2 regions of the Phaeacidiphilus oryzae TH49 genome follow, and region 2 is predicted to be linked to the other one. Evidence: riboswitches for the same ligand, from Rfam matches in the RefSeq annotation. Region 2 holds a riboswitch; the other holds the start of a gene.
The links. Region 2 has a riboswitch for glycine ahead of gcvP (aminomethyl-transferring glycine dehydrogenase). Riboswitches for the same ligand answer to the same signal wherever they lie in the genome.
Positions count from the first base shown of each region.

Region 1: it holds a riboswitch for glycine, as region 2 does, so the genes downstream of both, gcvT (glycine cleavage system aminomethyltransferase GcvT) here and gcvP (aminomethyl-transferring glycine dehydrogenase) in region 2, are expected to answer to the same signal.

Region 1 covers NZ_JQMQ01000005.1:2,473,950-2,483,077, forward strand. Annotated here, with positions in the region: gene BS73_RS14845 (ABC transporter permease) at 1-874, opposite strand, end outside; gene BS73_RS14850 (ABC transporter substrate-binding protein) at 1,005-2,735, opposite strand; gene BS73_RS14855 (ABC transporter permease) at 2,860-3,855, opposite strand; gene BS73_RS14860 (enhanced serine sensitivity protein SseB C-terminal domain-containing protein) at 4,573-5,358, opposite strand; gene BS73_RS14865 (enhanced serine sensitivity protein SseB) at 5,434-6,294, opposite strand; glycine riboswitch at 6,355-6,471, shown strand; glycine riboswitch at 6,477-6,568, shown strand; gene gcvT (glycine cleavage system aminomethyltransferase GcvT) at 6,631-7,755, shown strand; gene gcvH (glycine cleavage system protein GcvH) at 7,891-8,268, shown strand; gene glyA (serine hydroxymethyltransferase) at 8,325-9,128, shown strand, end outside.
Region 2 covers NZ_JQMQ01000004.1:11,224-20,351, forward strand. Annotated here, with positions in the region: gene BS73_RS00200 (MerR family transcriptional regulator) at 38-679, shown strand; gene BS73_RS00205 (DNA polymerase IV) at 789-2,375, shown strand; gene BS73_RS35680 (PRC and DUF2382 domain-containing protein) at 2,439-3,854, opposite strand; glycine riboswitch at 4,063-4,158, shown strand; glycine riboswitch at 4,159-4,279, shown strand; partial or broken gene gcvP (aminomethyl-transferring glycine dehydrogenase) at 4,320-7,192, shown strand; gene BS73_RS00220 (DUF5999 family protein) at 7,295-7,486, opposite strand; gene BS73_RS00225 (hypothetical protein) at 7,720-8,181, opposite strand; gene BS73_RS00230 (glutamate--cysteine ligase family protein) at 8,938-9,128, shown strand, end outside.

The DNA of each region.
Region 1 (9,128 bases), on a different contig from region 2:
CCTCCAGGGCCTCGTACCCGAGTCCGCGGAGGTTGAAGGTCTTCTCGGTGAGGATCGCCCCGCCGAACAGCGCACCGAGGTCCAGGCCGAAGACGGTGAGGATCGGCGTCATCGTCGAGCGCATCGCGTGCTTGAAGATGACCATCCGCTCGCTCAGCCCCTTGGCCCGGGCGGTCCTGATGTAGTCCTCGCCCATGACTTCGAGCATGGTGGCCCGGGTGAGCCGCGCATAGGTCGCGGCGTACAGGAACGCGAGGGTGATCCACGGCAGGAGGAGGAACTCCGCCCACTGCGCCGGGTTGTCCGTGAAGCTCACGTACTGCCCGGACGGCAGCCAGCCGAGGTCGTAGATGAAGATCGCGGAGGCGACCAGACCGGTGAAGTAGATCGGCAGCGAGACGCCGGCCAGCGCGGTGACCATGCTGATCCGGTCGAAGATGCTGCGCCGGCGCAGCGCGGAGACCACGCCGGTGGCGGTGCCGAAGAGCAGCCAGATCACGGCCGCGCCGAGGGCCAGCGAACCGGTCACCGGAACGGCGTTGATCAGGGTCGGCCAGACGGGCTGCTCGTTCGCGAACGAGTAGCCCAGGCACGGGGCCGCGCAGTGGGTGACGTCCGGGCCGTTGTTGTAGTCCCGGCCGGCGAAGATCCCCTTGAGGTACAGCCAGTACTGGTCGGGCACGGAGTGGTTGAAGCCGAGTTTGACGCGCAGGCCTTCGATCGCCTGGGGACTCGCGTTCTTCCCGACGTAGAGCATGACGGGATCGGTGCCGCTGATCTTGGGCACCATGAAGAAGATGGCGAAGGTGACGATCGAGATCACCAACAGCATCACGACGACGTTGGCGAGCCGCCGGAGGATGTAGACGAGCACTGCGCGCGGTCGGTCCGCGGCCGGCCGCGCTCCCGGACGACGGGGTTTCCGTCGCCCGGGCGGCGCGGCCGACCGCGACCGGCCTTCACCTGCCCTTCGGACTAACTGTGCTTACGGGGAGGGCGGTTGATCACTTCTGGACGCCGAGGGCCTGGAAGTCGACCATTCCCAGCTCCTGGATGATGGTGACGTTGGTCAGGCGCGGGTTGCGGTAGTTGAGCGCCTGGTCCCACACCGTCGGCACGTACAGCGCGTCATCCATGATCTTGTGGTTGACCTGCTGGTAGAACCCGGCCGCCGCCTGCGGCGAGGTGGCCGCGAGGCCCTCGTCGAAGAGGTGGTTGATGGTCGGGTCGTTGGTCATCGTGTAGTTGTTGTTGCCCGCCGGCAGGATGAACCGGCCGTCGACCAGCGGCTGCAGGAAGCCGGAGCCGGACGGGTAGTCCGCGCCCCAACCGAAGACGATCAGGCCGTAGCCCTTCTTCTTCACGGTCGCCGGGGCACCGATGACGCTGGAGGCCTGGGCCCCGTCGTACTCGTCGATGTTGGCGGTGATCCCGACGGCCTTCAGGGCGGCCTGCTCGGCCTCGGCCGACTTGATCTCCTTGTCCTTGTTGTTGCGGACGGCGATCGTCGTCGAGAAGCCGTTCGGCTTCCCGCAGGCCTGGAGCTCCTGCTTGGCCTTGGCGACCTGCTGCTTGCCGGCCGTCAGGTTGTACGGGTCGTAGTTGTCGTGACCCGGGATGTTCGGCGGCAGCATGTTGCCGGCCAGCGCGCCCGCGGTCGGGCCGCCGCGCGCGGTCTGCAGCGCGGTCGGGTCGGTCGCGTACTCGATCGCCTTGCGGCAGTGGATGTTGTTGAACGGCGCGACCTGCGGCTGGATCGAGATGTACCGGGTGAAGCCGTCCACCGCGTCGTCGGTGTTGGACTTCAGGTCCGGGTGGGTCAGGACCTGGGCCTGGGCCTTCTGCTGCACGCCCACCTGGCCGGCGTCGATGTCGATCTGATTGTTGATCAGACGCGAGTCGAGGTCGTCCTGGTTGGTGGTGACGGTGAAGGTGATCTTGTCCGGCAGCGCCGAGCGGATCGGGTCCGTCGCCTTCGACCAGTTCGGGTTGCGAACCCAGACGGTCTCCTTGTTGGGCGTGTACGACTGGAACTTGTACGGGCCCGAGGACTCCGGGTGCTTGGTGTAGTTCGCACCGGTGTCCATCTTCGGCTCGACCGGAGCCGCCCCGCCCATCGCCAGGATGTTCAGGAAGTCCGAGTCCGCCTTCTGCAGGTGGAAGACGATGGTGGAGGAGTCGGGCGTCACCACCGACTTCAGCCCCATCTTGTTCGGGTCCTTGTCCTTGTACGGACCCTGGTACTTCTGGCCCTCGTCCAGGATCTGCTGAAGGTAGACCGGACCGCCCGGCAGCACGTCCTGCGCGAAGACGCGCTCGATGCCGTACTTGATGTCCTGCGAGGTGATCGGGTCGCCGTTCTCGAACTTGATGCCCGAGCGCAGCTTGAAGGTGTAGGTCTTGCCGCCGTCGGTGACCGTCGGCAGCGCCGTGGCCAGGTCGGGCTGGAGCTTCAGACCCGCCGCACCCGGCTTGCTCGGGTAGGCGACCAGCGTGCGGGTGTAGAGCCGCTCGAAGTCCCAGACGAACGCGTAGTAGCCGCGCGCCGGGTCCCAGAAGTCGGCGTCCTGGTTGCCCCAGAGGTTGAGCGTTCCGCCCTTCGCGGTGGACGGATTGACGATCTTGGTGGCCGCGGCGTTGAATCCGGCGCCCTTGCCCGAGGCGCTGTTGCCGTTGTTCCCGCCGCACGCGGTCAGAGCGATCGCGCTGCAGGCGGCCACGGCCGTCAGGGCCATTGCCTTGCTGCGATGTTTCACTTCTCTGTCAACCTCCGAGATAGCCCAGGTCCCCGCGGTCGGGCCCTGGCAGACGTGGTGTGGACGCCGGACTACGGCTCCACCCGGGTTTTCCGCCGGCCGGTCAGCTGCCCTTCGGGTCGAGCGCGTCACGCAGCCCGTCGCCGAAGAGGTTGAAGGCGAGCACGGTGATGAAGATCGCCACGCCGGGGATGACCATGTAGGCCGGGTCGATCGTGTAGGTCTGCAGGGCGTCCGACAGCATCTGCCCCCACGACGGAGTCGGCGGCTTGACGCCCACCCCGAGGTAGCTCAGGGCCGCCTCGGTGAGGATGTTGGTCGGGATCATCAGGGTGGTGTAGACGAGGATCGGCGCGACCAGGTTCGGCAGCAGCTCCTTGATCAGGATCCGCCCCGGCCGGGCGCCCAGGCTCTTCGCCGCCTCGACGAACTCCCGCTCACGGAGCGAGAGGGTCTGGCCGCGGACGATGCGCCCGATGTACGGCCAGCCGAAGAAGCCGATCACGACGACCAGCACCCCGATCCGGGGCGCGCTGCCGCTCATCCCGAAGACCTTGTCCGGGAGCACGGAGATCAGCGCGATGGAGAAGAGCAGCTGCGGGAAGGCCAGCAGCACGTCCATCACCCGGCTGATCACCGCGTCGATCCAGCCGCCGAAGTACCCGGCGGCGCTGCCCAGCAGCGTGCCGAGGACGACGGCGAGGGCGGCCGCGAGGAAGGCGACCAGCATGGAGACCTGGGCGCCGTAGACGATGCGGCTGAACACGTCGCGGCCGAAGGTCGGGTCGACGCCGAGGAGGTGCTTGCCGCTGATCCCGCCCAGTGCCCCCTTCGGAGTGCCCAGGTTCGGGTCGATCAGTGATCCGTTGGGCTGATCGACCGGGTATCCGAGGAAATGGGTGATCACCGGCGCCAGTACGGCGACCAGGATCAGCAGGATGACCACGGCGCCGCCGGCGAGGGCGACCTTGTCCCGCTTCAGGCGTTCCCAGGCGATTCGTCCCGGGGATCTGCCCGCGATCTTGACGGCGGCCGGGGCCGGAGCTTCTACCGAAGCCTCCAGGGTGGCGCTTCCGCTGTCATGGAGTGGCGCTGTCATGGTGTTAGACCCCCAAGCCGGCGGTGACCGGCACACGGTGCCCGGCCGCCCTGCGGTCGGCGTGCCCGGTCGGGCAGCCCGCCGGCGCGCGCAGGTCGCTGTTCACGATTGGTGCCAGGTTCATCGGTGGTGCGGCAGTGCTCTCTGCTCAGTGCAGTGGTACTCAGTCGTGCGAATGATGCTGCGGTTACGTGCTGGGTACGTGCAGGTTCTGATACTGGATCTGGACTGCTGGTCGAACGTCAACTCTGCTGGTGATGCTCACCGGTGACGCTCCGCCAACTTCGCCGGAGGCACCGGGCCGCCGACGCGGGTACGGCGAAGAGCCGGGACATTCCGCCCCGGCCACGCCGGCAGCTCTCTATTGCGCGGTAACTCTTCAACGGGACCGGGGAGCCCCGCCAGTCCTCCCGGGCAAAGGTTGCCCAACCGTGACCTGCCCGATTTCAAGCCCGCGAGCAGCGAATACCTGCTTTCAGAGCGGGTTCGGCGGCATCTCCCCAGGTGAGGCGCGGTATGCCACCACGGACATGAGTGACAGTCCTCGCCGAAGCCGGTTACGGCCGGCCCGGAGCCCTTTGTGCGGAGAAGTTCTGCGGTGAATTCAGGTAATCACGTTCCGTGACGAAACGGCTCTCACCGGAGTCTCACCCGGCACCGCCGTCCCATCCGGAGGAAAGAATTCCGGCTGCGGCCGGGGACCGTGGAACAGGACTGTCACCGGCGGTAGAACGGCGCCGGTCCGGCGGCCATCCAGAGGGCCACCGAGTCGTCCTCGTCCGGGGCGGCCAGCACCGCCACCCGGCAGTCCGCGGGGGCGGCCTCGGCCAGCGCGCGCCGGACCATCGCCCGGGCGTCGTCGGCTGAGGCGTGCGGATCGTCCAGTTCGAGGCCGATCGCGAGATACGGCTCCCCCAGAGCGGGGGCCACCCAGGCGCGCCGCAGCGCGCGCAACCCGGGGACCGCCCGGGCACCGCGCTTCAGCGCCTCGTAGAAGGGCTCGGCCGCGACGGCCGGTTCGGAGATCTCCAGCGGCCCGGCCGGCAGCCGGTCCAGGCCGAGCGCCACCCTGCGGAGGTCCGCCCAGGGGACGCCGACGCCGCCGCCGGCGGCGTGCGGATCCAGCCACAGGCCCCACCGGCTCGGATACAGCACGGCGGCCAACTCCCGCCCCCCGCAGGCCTCGTGGGCCCGCTGCCAGCCGGAGGCGGCCAGCTGGGCCGGGGAGCTGACGGTCGGCACATAGCCGTAGCCGGCCACCTCCATGCTCCCGTACTGGGCGTCCGGGGAGCCCGGCTCGCCGTGCCAGAGGAGGGCGTAGAGGGTGCCGTCCGCGACGGCGCGCAGCAGCGTCTCGTACGCCTCCAGGCGGGGGCGTCCGGGAGGGGCGGACCTCAGGGCGTCGACCGCGGCGCCGAGGTCGGCCGCCGCCCGCGGCGGTCCCGGCCGTTCGTCCGACGCCACGTCGGGGAAGCGGTCGCCTGCTGCGAGGCCGCCGGCCACGGTCGTCCCCTTCCTCTGCGGTGCGCTGATCCTGCCAGCAGGGTAGCGCCGGGCGAAACCCGGCCCCGGGACCCGTCAGCCGCGCGCGAAGAAAGGCGCCACCTCGGCCAGCAGCCAGTCGCCGACCGGGTCCTGGGCCACGTCAAGCAGCACGATGTTGACCTCCCAGGGCAGCGGGACCGCGCCCAGGGCGCGCCCGAGGGCGAGGGTGGCCGCCTCCTGGTCCGCCGGCTGCCAGCCGTCCAGCTCCACGCCGACGTACATCTTCTCCGGCTCGCCCTCGGCCGAGGCCAGCGCGCGCCGCGCGGTGAGCACCACCGGGACGCCCGCGAACTCGCTCGCCGCGGCCGCCAGGAACTCCACCGGGTCCTCGTGCGAGGCGGGCTGCCGCAGCGACACCCGGGAGCCGCCGCCCGCGCCCGGGCGCACCGCACCCTCCGGGTTCTCGTGCTCCCCGCCGCCGCAGAGCGTCCGCACGCCCTCGGCCGGAATCGGGATGCCGATCACCCCGCCGGGGTTGACCGCGATCCCCACGCCCACCGGCAGCCCCCGGGCGAACTCCCGCACCGGGGCCACCACGAACGGCATCGACGGATCGGAGCTGCCCGTCCGCAGCTGCGTCTCGGAGCTGAAGACCGGCACGAAGAGCTGGCCGGCCAGCTCCATGCTCGGCAGGTTCAGCTGGTCGCTGGCCGGGTCGCCGCCGTTCGGCAGCGGCACCCACACCCGGCTGCGGCCGAGCACCTCGACCACCCGCGGGGTCGCCCCGGGGTCGCCGCTGGCGAGCGAGAGCACCTGCTCCAGCTCGTTCTCCGGCCAGCCGCCGAGGCTGCCGCCGGAAGTGTGGGAACCCGCGTACGCGCCCGCGGGAGCGGCGTGCTGCTGCCCGGGGATGTGCGCGTGGTCGACGGGCATTCCTTCTGGCGGGTAGGTCATAGCGGGCACCCTAGCCCACGTGCAATCATGAGCGCCGTCTTCAATTTCACATAGGCCGCTCGAACCCGTGCGGGAGAGTCCGGACCTCCGCCAGCCCCGCCCGGGGCCGGCCGCGGCCGGCGCCGAAGGAGCAAGTCCTCCCCGGAATCTCTCAGGCCCACCTACCGCACGGGCGAGGCAGATCTGGAAAGCGGAACCGCCTGCGGTTCCCACCCACGGTGCAAGCCCCCGCCCGCCCGGGCGCGCGGTGAAGCTCTCAGGTCGAGACGACAGACGGGGAGCCCCTGCCTACGCATGCCCGGAAACGGCATGCCCCGAGACGGGAGCACCGCCCCGATGAGCACCACCCGCCGTACCGCGCTCGACGCCCGCCACCGGGCGCTCGGCGCGACGATGACCGACTTCGCCGGCTGGGACATGCCGCTGCGCTACGGCAGCGAGCGCGAGGAGCACAACGCGGTCCGCACCCGCGCCGGCCTCTTCGACCTCTCCCACATGGGCGAGATCGCCGTCGCCGGCCCGCAGGCCGGCGCCCTCCTCGACCACGCCCTGGTCGGCTCGCTCTCCCCGCTGGCCGTGGGCCGCGCCCGGTACACCATGATCTGCCGCGAGGACGGCGGGATCCTGGACGACCTCATCGTCTACCGCACCGGCGACGAGGAGTACCTGGTCGTCGCCAACGCCTCCAACGCGCAGACCGTGCTGGACGCCCTCACCGAGCGCGCGGCCGGCTTCGACGCCGAGGTCCGGGACGACCGGGACGCCTACGCGCTGATCGCCGTGCAGGGCCCGGAGGCCGCCGGCATCCTCAGCGGCCTGACCGGCGCGGACCTGGACGGCCTCAAGTACTACGCCTCCCTCCCGGCCACCGTCGCCGGGATCGAGGCGCTGGTCGCCCGCACCGGCTACACCGGCGAGGACGGCTTCGAGCTCTTCGTCGACCCCGCCTCCGCCGAGGCCCTGTGGGACGCCCTGACCGAGGCCGGCCGCGAGGCCGGCCTGGTCCCCTGCGGTCTGGCCTGCCGGGACACCCTGCGCCTAGAGGCCGGGATGCCGCTCTACGGCCACGAGCTCTCCACCGAGCTGACCCCGTTCGACGCGGGCCTCGGCCGGGTGGTCAAGTTCGAGAAGACCGCCAACGAGGGCAGGTTCGTCGGCCGGGCCGCGCTGGAGGCGGCGGCCGAGCAGGCCGCGGCCGAGCCGCCGCGGGTGCTGGTCGGCCTGGTCTCCCCGGGACGGCGGGTGCCGCGGGCCGGCTACTCCGTGGTCACCGCCGAGGACGGCGCGGTGATCGGCTCGGTCACCTCCGGCGCCCCCTCGCCGACCCTGGGCAAGCCGATCGCCATGGCGTACGTGGACGCCGCGCACGCCGCCGCCGGCACCCAGGTGGCCGTGGACATCCGCGGCAGCCGGGAGCCGGTCGAGGTCGTGGCGCTCCCCTTCTACAAGCGCGCCCGCTGACAGCTCCGCATCCCGCAGACTGAACCGGGTCGTACCCGCCGGGCCCCGCCAGCTGACGGGGCGCCATCTCAGGGAGTGGAACACCCCCGCTCCCCGTTTCGTCGTACCCCTCCCCCATCCTGGAGAATTGCCGTCATGAGCAACCCGCAGCACCTGCAGTACAGCAAGGAACACGAGTGGCTGACCGCCGCCGAGGACGGTGTCTCCACCGTCGGCATCACGGCCTTCGCCGCCGACGCGCTGGGTGATGTGGTCTACGTCCAGCTGCCCGAGGTCGGGCAGGCCGTGACCGCCGGCGAGAGCTGCGGCGAGCTCGAGTCCACCAAGTCGGTCTCCGACCTCTACTCGCCGGTCGACGGCGAGGTCACCGAGGTCAACCAGGCCGTCGTGGACGACCCCGCGCTGGTGAACTCCGCCCCCTTCGAGGACGGCTGGCTGTTCAAGGTCCGTCTGGCGGGCGCCCCCGAGGGCCTGCTCAGCGCGGACGAGTACGCGGCCCACACCGGCAACTGACCCCACAGCCAGCCCCCCGGAGCGCCCGAGCGCACCACGGCAGGAGGCCCATCCGCATGTCCGCTTCTTCTTCCCTGCTCAACCAGTCGCTGCACGAGCTCGACCCCGAGGTCGCCACGGCGGTCGACGCCGAGCTGAACCGCCAGCAGTCCACCCTGGAGATGATCGCCTCCGAGAACTTCGCGCCGGTCGCGGTGCTGGAGGCGCAGGGCTCGGTGCTGACCAACAAGTACGCCGAGGGCTACCCCGGCCGCCGGTACTACGGCGGCTGCGAGCACGTCGACGTGGTCGAGCAGCTGGCGATCGACCGGGTCAAGGAGCTGTTCGGCGCGGAGGCCGCCAACGTCCAGCCGCACTCGGGCGCCTCGGCCAACGCGGCCGCGATGTTCGCGCTGCTCAAGCCGGGCGACACCATCCTGGGCCTGGACCTCGCCCACGGCGGGCACCTGACCCACGGAATGAAGATCAACTTCTCCGGCAAGCTGTACGACGTGGTCGCCTACCACGTGGACGCGGAGACCTCGCGGGTGGACATGGCCGAGGTCGAGCGGCTGGCCAAGGAGCACCGGCCGAAGCTGATCGTGGCCGGCTGGTCGGCGTACCCGCGGCAGCTGGACTTCGCCGAGTTCCGGCGGATCGCGGACGCGGTGGACGCCTACCTGATGGTGGACATGGCCCACTTCGCCGGGCTGGTCGCGGCGGGCCTCCACCCGAACCCGGTGCCCTTCGCGGACATCGTCACCACCACCACCCACAAGACCCTCGGCGGTCCGCGCGGCGGCGTGATCCTCTCCACCGCCGAGATCGCCAAGAAGATCAACTCGGCGGTCTTCCCGGGGCAGCAGGGCGGCCCGCTGGAG
Region 2 (9,128 bases):
TCCCGGAAGACGACGGGTGGGCCGGATGGAGGGTCGCGTGAGCAGTACCGGCGACGGCATGGCCGCACACGGCGCGCACCCCCTCCACGAGGTGCACGCCCCGCCCGCTCCCCGTCTCAACGACGTGGGGGCCTGGCAGCCGGAGGCCCGGCCGATGCGATCGGAGGATCCCACGGGATCGGAGATGATCGGCTACCGCGGCCCGACGGCCTGCGCGGCGGCCGGGATCACCTACCGCCAGCTCGACTACTGGGCGCGGACCGGGCTGGTCGAACCGAGCGTCCGGCCGGCCCACGGCTCCGGGACCCAGCGCCTCTACAGCTTCCGGGACATCCTGGTGCTGAAGATCGTCAAGCGGCTGCTGGACGCCGGGGTCTCCCTGCAGAACATCCGGATCGCCGCGGCCCATCTGGCCGAGACCGGCGGGGCGGATCTGGCGCAGGTGACGCTGATGAGCGACGGTGCCACGGTCTATCAGTGCACCTCCCCGCACGAGGTGGTGGACCTCCTGCAGGGCGGGCAGGGCGTCTTCGGGATCGCCGTCGGGGCCGTCTGGCGCGAGCTGGAGGGCTCCCTCACCCGGCTGCACGCCGAGCGCGCGGACACCGGCGAGACGCTGCCAGGGAACGACCCCGAGGACGAGCTGGCGGCACGCCGGCGGCGCAACCGGGCGGTCTGAGGCCCGGCCCGCGCCATGAGCTGAGCCCGGGGCCCGCGCGGGGCGGTGGGAGCAGGGCGCGGCGGCGGGGGCGCGGCGAATTGTCAGTGGTGTGCGGGATCATCGCTGTATGCGCCCGGTTCCGTCCATCCTCCACCTCGACATGGACGCCTTCTTCGCCTCGGTGGAGCAGGCGTCCAAGCCGAGCCTGCGCGGAAAGCCGGTGATCGTCGGCGGGCTGGGGGCGCGCGGGGTGGTCTCCACGGCCTCCTACGAGGCGCGGGTGTTCGGGGTGCACTCGGCCATGGCGATGGCGCACGCCCGCCGGCTGGCGCCGAACGCGGCCTATCTGGTACCCAGATTCGCGCTCTACCGCGAGGTCAGCGAGACCGTGATGGGGCTGCTCCGGGCGATGTCCCCGCTGGTGGAGCCGCTCAGCCTGGACGAGGCCTTCGTGGACCTCGCCGCGGGCCCGTACGGGGAGCTGATCGCCTCGGCCGGCCCCGAGGCGGCGCGGGAGCTGGTGCAGGCGCTGGGCGAGGACCTGCGGGCGGACATCACCGCGGCCACCGGACTGACCGGCTCCGTCGGTCTGGCGGGTGCCAAGTTCCTGGCGAAGATCGCCTCCGAGCGGGCCAAGCCGGACGGGCTGGTGCTGATCGAGCCGGGCACCGAGCGGGAGCTGCTGGACCCGCTGTCGGTGCGGGTGCTGCCGGGGGTGGGCCCGGCCACGGCCGAGACCCTGCGGCGGGCGGGGCTGAACACGGTCGGCGAGATAGCCGCGGCCGAGGAGGTGGAGCTGATCCGGCTGCTGGGGAAGGCGCACGGCGCCGGGGTGCACGCCCTCGCCCAGGGGATCGACGACCGCCCCGTGGTGGCGGAGCGGGACGCCAAGTCCATCTCCGTGGAGGACACCTTCGAGGTGGACCTGCGGGACCGCGACCGGATCGTGGCCGAGGTGGAGCGGCTGGCCGAGCGCTGCGTGGGGCGGCTGCGGGCGGCCGGCCGGTCCGGGCGGACGGTGGTGCTCAAGGTCCGCCGCTACGACTTCTCCACCCTCACCCGCTCCGAGACCCTGCGCGGGCCGACCGACGACCCGGGGGTGGTGACCGGCACGGCGCTGCGGATGCTGGACCAGCTCGGGTCGGGGGAGCTGGCCGGCGGGGTGCGGCTGCTCGGGGTCGGCGTCTCCGGGCTCGCGGACTTCACCCAGGAGGACCTGTTCGCCCAGGCCGCCCGGGAGGCGGGCGAGGCGCAGCTCGGCGACCCCGGGGAGGGGGCCGCGCCGGCCGGTGGGGCCGGGGAACCCGCTGCGAGTCCGGAATCGGAGTCGACGCCGGAACCGGCGGCCGGGGCCGTGAAGCCGGCGGGCGAGGGCGTGAAGCCGGCGGGCGAGGCCGTGACCGAGACCGTGAACGAGGCCGAGGACCCGGCCTACGGGGGGTTCGGGCAGCCGCGGGCCTTCCATCCCGGCCGGGAGCCGGGTTCCGAGCCTGGGACGCGCCGCCGCTGGCTGCCCGGCGAGGATGTGCGGCACGAGGAGTTCGGTCCCGGCTGGGTGCAGGGCAGCGGCGTCGGGCGGGTCACCGTCCGCTTCGAGACCCCGGAGTCCGAGCCCGGGCGGGTGCGCACCTTCCGGGAGGACGATCCGGCGCTGGCCGCCGCGCCGCCGCTGAGCCTGGTCTCGGACGGGGACCCGTCGGACGGCTCGGCGTAGCCAGCAGGCCTCGGCGCCGCGACCGGTGGTCCGGTGCGGCGCCGAGGTGGGGAGCGGGGTGGGTCAGTGACCGTAGGCCGGACGGCCGGGGTAGCGGGCGCCGGGGGAGTACGGGGTGGTGGAGGTGCCGGCCGAGGGCGCCGCGCCGTTGCGCCCGCCCTGTGCGGCCTGGCCCTGCCCGGACCGTTCGGACTGGCCGGACTGCCCGGCCTGGCTGCCCTGGCCGGCGTCGTGGACCTCGACCTGCTCGCGGCGGAGCTGGTCGCGGACCACCTCCTCCTCGGTGACCCGCTCGGTGATCAGCCGGATCCGCTCGACCGGGACCACGTGCTTGCGTACCACCACCCGCTCCTCGTGGACCGGGACCTCCTGAGTGGCCTCCTCGATCTCCTGGTCGGAGATCTGCGCCCGCTCGTCGTCGCTCAGCCGGACCCGCTCGATCCGGACCCGCTCGCGGACGACCGGAACCCGGCGCTCCACGTTCTCGGTGGTGACGTACTTGCGCAGCCGGGCGCGGCCGAGCTCGTGCCATTCGGTGGTGATGTCCAGCCGCTCCTCGCGGCAGACCACCTCGATCTGTTCCGGGGCGCCCGTCCCGGCCGCCCCCGCCGGCTTGGCGGTGCCCGCGGCGGCGGTGGAGTCGCGGTCGGTGAGGTGCGGGACCGCGCGGGTCTCCTCCTCCTTGACCGGGGTGGGGGTCTGGGCGGTCGTCGACGGCTCCGGGGTGGTGGTGCCGGCGGAGCCGGTGAAGAACGCGGAGGTCCGGCCGCCGGCGGGGGAGGAGTGCTCGGCCGGCTTCGAGGAGGCCGCGGCGTATCCGGCGGCGGCGCCCGCCGCTCCGCCGGCCGCACCCGCCGCCAGGCCCTGCTCGGGAGCGCTTGCCGAGGTGTGCTCGCCCGTCAGGCCGTCGGTGCGCTCGGCGGACCGCGCGGTGTCCGTAGCTGCGGTGTCCGAGCCCGCGGTCCCCGAGCTCGCGGTCCCCGAGCTCGCGGTGTCCGGGACCGCGGCGGCCTGGGTCCGGGCGGTCGCGTCGCCGGCGGCGGCCGGGGCGGTGTGCGCGGCGCTGCCGCCCACCGCGGCGGCGGCGGCCGGAGTGGCCGCCGTGTCGGAGGCGTCGGAGGCGTCCGAGGGGGCGGCCTGGCCGTTCGCCCGGGAGCCGGACTCGCTGGGCACGTCCAGACCGTAGTAGCGGTACAGCTGGAGTTCCTGAGCCGGCGACAGATGCTGGCCGGCTCCGAAGTCGGGGGAATCCTTGACCTGGGACTTGTCGTAGGGCACGCGCAGCTCCTCGCTGACGAACTCGCTGGTGGCCAGCGGAACGAAGGCGTCCCGGCCGAAGATCCCGGTCCGGACGGCGGCCCATTCCGGCTCGCCCGTGGCGTCGTCGAGGTACACCTCGTCCACGGTGCCGATCTTGTCGCCGTTGCGGTCCACGGCCTTGTGGCCGATGAGGTCCCTTGGGTCGATGTCGGTCTGCACGGGGCCCTCCACGGGTGGCGACCCGGCTGGCACCGGGATCACATGACTCGGTTGACGTCGTACGAAAACATACGAAACGTCATGATTTGGTGTGTTGTCGAACATTCGGGCCCCAATGGGGCGTGTCGCTGGACCAGTTGGCCCAATCCCGGACTGCTTCAGGAGCCACGTCCGAGGTGATCCGCACTGGTAGGGTGAGGGTGACCGTCGAGCCCGGACGGGAGAGTCCGAACGCGCGAGCGCTCGGCGCCGAAGGAGCAACTCCTCCCCGGAATCTCTCAGGCAGACGTACCGTCCGGGCGAGGTCACTCTGGAAAGCAGGGCTCCTTCGGTGGACCACCGGAGTCCTCGCCGACGGTGCAAGCCGACGCCGGTCGAACCGGCGGACGGTGAAGCTCTCAGGTGCAGATGACAGAGGGGGAGGCCGTCCCCGCGGGTCACGCTGACCAGGAGGCCTCAGCCACCATGACTGATCACACCGATCGCACCACCCTGTTCGAGCAGCGGCACATCGGGCCAGACGAGGGCGAGCGGTCCAAGATGCTCGCCTCGGTGGGCTTCGGCTCTCTGGACGAGCTGACCACCGCCGCGGTCCCGGCCGCGATCCGCAGCCTGGAGCGGCTGGGGCTCCCCGCCGCCGCCGGCGAGGCGGAGACGCTGGCCGAACTGCGCTCGCTGGCCGGACGGAACCAGGTGCTCCGTTCGATGATCGGCCTCGGCTACTACGACACCTTCACCCCGCCCGTGGTCCTCCGCAACGTGATGGAGAACCCCGCCTGGTACACGGCGTACACCCCGTACCAGCCGGAGATCTCGCAGGGCCGGCTGGAGGCGCTGCTGAACTTCCAGACCGTGGTGTCCGACCTGACCGGCCTGCCCACCGCCGGGGCCTCCCTCCTCGACGAGGGCACCGCGGCGGCCGAGGCGATGGCCCTGGCCCGCCGGGTGAACCGGAAGGCCGCGGCGGACGCGGTCTTCGTGGTCGACCAGGACGCCTTCCCGCAGACCCGCGCGGTGATCGAGACCCGCGCCGTGTCGCAGGGCGTCGAGGTGGTCACGGCGGACCTCAGCGAGGGCCTGCCGGAGGGGATCGCCGAGCGCGGGGTGGTCGGGGTGCTGGTGCAGTACCCGGGCGCCTCCGGGGCCGTGCGGGACCTGACGCCGGTGATCGAGGAGGCGCACGCGGCCGGCGCGGTGGTGGCGGTCGCCGCCGACCTGCTGGCGCTGACGCTGCTGAAGTCGCCGGGTGAGCTGGGCGCGGACATCGCGGTCGGCACCACCCAGCGGTTCGGCGTGCCGATGGGCTTCGGCGGCCCGCACGCCGGCTACATGTCCGTCCGCCAGGACTACGCCCGCAGCCTCCCCGGCCGTCTGGTCGGCGTCTCCAAGGACGCGGACGGGGCCCCGGCGTACCGGCTGGCGCTGCAGACCCGGGAGCAGCACATCCGCCGGGAGAAGGCGACCAGCAACATCTGTACCGCGCAGGTGCTGCTGGCCGTGATGGCCTCGATGTACGCCGTCTACCACGGTCCCGAGGGACTGGCCGCGATCGCGCGCCGGACGCACCGGCAGGCCGTACGGCTGGCCGAGGGCCTGCGGGCCGGCGGGGTCGAGCTGGTGCACGACGCGTTCTTCGACACCGTGCTGGCCCGGGTGCCCGGAAAGGCCGCCGAGGTCGTCGCCGCGGCCCGGAAGGCCGGGGTCAACCTGCGCGAGGCCGGCGCGGACCTGGTCGGAATCGCCTGCGACGAGACCACCACGGCCGAGGACCTGGCCAAGGTCTGGGGCGCCTTCGGCGTGACCGGCGCGGAGGGGGCGCGGAGGCGGCCGCGGACTCGCTGCCGGCCGCCCTGCTGCGCTCTGACGAGTACCTGACCCACCCGGTCTTCCACAGCCACCGCTCGGAGACCGCGATGCTGCGCTACCTGCGCCGGCTCTCCGATCGGGACTACGCACTGGACCGCGGGATGATCCCGCTCGGCTCCTGCACCATGAAGCTCAACGCCACCGCCGAGATGGAGGCGGTGACCTGGCCGGAGTTCGCCGGGCTGCACCCCTTCGCGCCGGCCGGGCAGACCGAGGGCTACCTGACCCTGATCCACCAGCTGGAGGACTGGCTGGCCGAGGTGACCGGCTACGCCAAGGTCAGCCTGCAGCCGAACGCCGGCTCCCAGGGCGAGCTGGCCGGCCTCCTCGCGGTCCGCGCCTACCACCGGGCCAACGGGGACGAGCAGCGGGACGTCTGCCTGATCCCGTCCTCCGCCCACGGCACCAACGCGGCCAGCGCCGCGATGGCCGGGATGCGCGTGGTGGTGGTCAAGACCGGCGAGAACGGCGACATCGACGTGGCCGACCTGCGGGCCAAGGTCGAGGAGCACCGCGAGCGGCTGTCGGTGCTGATGGTGACCTACCCGTCCACCCACGGAGTGTTCGAGGAGACCATCACCGAGGTCTGCGCGGCGGTCCACGAGGCCGGCGGCCAGGTCTACGTGGACGGCGCCAACCTCAACGCGCTGGTGGGCCTCGCCAAGCCGGGCGAGTTCGGCGGCGACGTCTCCCACCTCAACCTCCACAAGACCTTCTGCATCCCGCACGGCGGCGGCGGACCCGGCGTCGGCCCGGTGGCGGTGCGCGAGCACCTGGCGCCGTACCTCCCCAACCACCCGCTGCAGTCCGGCGCGGGGCCGGAGACCGGTGTGGGGCCGATCTCGGCGGCGCCCTACGGCTCGGCCTCGATCCTGCCGATCAGCTGGGCCTATGTGCGGATGATGGGGGCGGAGGGGCTCAAGGCGGCCACCCAGGTGGCCGTGCTCAACGCCAACTACGTGGCGAAGCGGCTGGCCCCGTACTTCCCGGTGCTGTACACCGGCCCGGGCGGGCTGGTCGGGCACGAGTGCATCGTCGACGTGCGGCCGCTGACCAAGGAGCTGGGGGTGAGCGTCGACGACATCGCCAAGCGCCTGATCGACTACGGCTTCCACGCCCCCACGATGTCCTTCCCGGTGGCCGGGACGCTGATGATCGAGCCCACCGAGAGCGAGGACCTGGCCGAGCTGGACCGCTTCTGCGAGGCGATGATCGCCATCCGCGGGGAGGCCGACCGGGTCGGCTCCGGCGAGTGGCCGGCCGAGGACAACCCGCTGCGGAACGCCCCGCACACGGCCGCGATGATCGCGGCGGGGGAGTGGGAGCACCCGTACTCCCGGGAGACCGCGGTCTTCCCTGCGGGGGTGAACCCGGCGGACAAGTACTGGCCGCCGGTGCGCCGGATCGACGGGGCCTACGGGGACCGGAACCTGGTCTGCTCCTGCCCGCCGGTGGAGGCCTACGCCGAGTGACCCCGGTCCGGCCGGGGGCCGGACCGACAAGCGCCCCGCTTGCGTGTGGACACGCAGGCGGGGCGCGGGTTTTCGGCAGGTGCCGACGCTCGCTGTGAGGCGCTAGGCGGCGGGCGCGTAGACCCGGCGGGGGCTGATGACCTTGCCGTCGGGGAGGAGTTCTCCGGTGTCCTCGAAGAGGAGGACGCCGTTGCAGAGCAGGCTCCAGCCCTGCTCCGGGTGGGTGGCCAAGACGGCCGCGGCCTCGCGGTCCGGCGAGTCCGCTGACGGGCACTCAGGTCGGTGCTGGCACATTGCTCGTACCCTTCGGAAGTTTCCATGTCCCCCGCGGCGGCCCCACCGGTGCGGACCCGCCGCATTACCGGGACTCACGACGGGGCCGTGCGCGTCGGTTCCCAGTGTGGGCACGCCGCAACCCTGCCGCAGCCATTTGGTGACATGGATCACTCCGGCTCGGGATAGATCACCCGTTCGGGCAGGTGTGGCCGGTGCCGCACCCACCCGGAATGACTAGCCCGAGCGTGGTCTCACTGACCGGCGAGGATCCCGGCGCTCCGGACGCCCTGCACCGGACGCGTCAGCACGGGCAGCAACTCGGTCGCCGCGTACGGGTGGTGGGCCGTCACCCCGCAGGGCGAGGGCGCGAGCGGAACCAGTACGTCCGCGGCCGGGGCCGGGCCGAGCAGCGGATGCAGCCACAGCGCGGTCATGTAGTGCCCCGGCACGCAGAGCAGCCGCGGCTGGTAGACCACGGCGCTGTCCGCGCAGTGGAGTTGGGCCTGATGCAGGGCACGCAGCGTGGACACCGGATAGGGGCCCTCGGCGAAGTGGGAGAAGGCCGGTCCGTCCGGGGTCTCGATGGTCTCGGCCGCCGCGAGCACCTCGCCCCCGCAGCGCACCAGGAAGCGCCAGCCGCTGCGGTCCCCGGCCGCCGAGGGCAGCGAGGGCGCGGGGGAGAGCCCGGAAGGGGCCGGATCCAGCCTGTGCACGGGCAGGGGATGGACGAGCTGGAGCGGCCCGGGAGCGTCGCGCAGCGACGGCGTATGCGACCCGCGCACGGCGCTCGGGGTGTCCAGAGCGGCGCGCACGGCGCGCAGAGCTGCGGCGGGGGGCTGAGGGAGCTGGAGCGACATGGCGGTTCGCCTCACAGGGCAGAGACGGACGGTGCAGGGGCGGCGTTCGGGCCGCCGGCGCGCCGTCGCACGACCGGCCGCGAGCGCCCGCCGTGACGGGGGCTCGGCTCGTTCTACGAGGGCTTCAACTGTGTTGCAGCGCCGGAGGGGTGACGGTGCGTCGGGCGACGCGTCGATGGTGCGGGCGCCCGGCGGCGCCGGGCGTGGGGTGGTGGAGGTACTGCTGGTTCGTTCGGCATCGCCGAGGGTCGGGGCGCAGGAGGGGCCGCCGGTCGGTGGCGGGCTCCGCCGGGGCGCGTCCGCGCGGCTGCGAAGACCCGTGCCGCGGGGCGTGCCTTGCTCCGGCCAGGCCTGCATGCCTGTGCGCGAATTCTAGCCGAACGTTCGCACGGTGTGACACTTCTACTACGGTCCGTGGCTTTCGGCAAGGGGCAACCCGGACAAGCTCGTGGAAACATACCGATCTCGCTGCATGGGAAGGATCCAGGCGCGGTCGAACCGCGCCGACCGGGTAGGCCTGGACGAGACCCGGGCCATGCCGGGCGCGATACCGGCGCGGCCCCGGGGCACCCGTACGAGGAACCCGACGAGAGTCCCAGAGAGTAGGCACCCATGGGGGAGAAGGTCGCAGCCGGCGGTTCCGACCTGTCAGACCGTCAGATCTACCGGCAGAAGCTGCGCCAGTGCGTGGACGCGCTGCGCAGACTGCTGGACGAGCAGCGGTTCGACCGTCCCCGGGCGGTGCTCGGCCTGGAGCTGGAGCTCAACCTGGTGGGGGAGGACGGGCAGCCCGCGATGCGCAA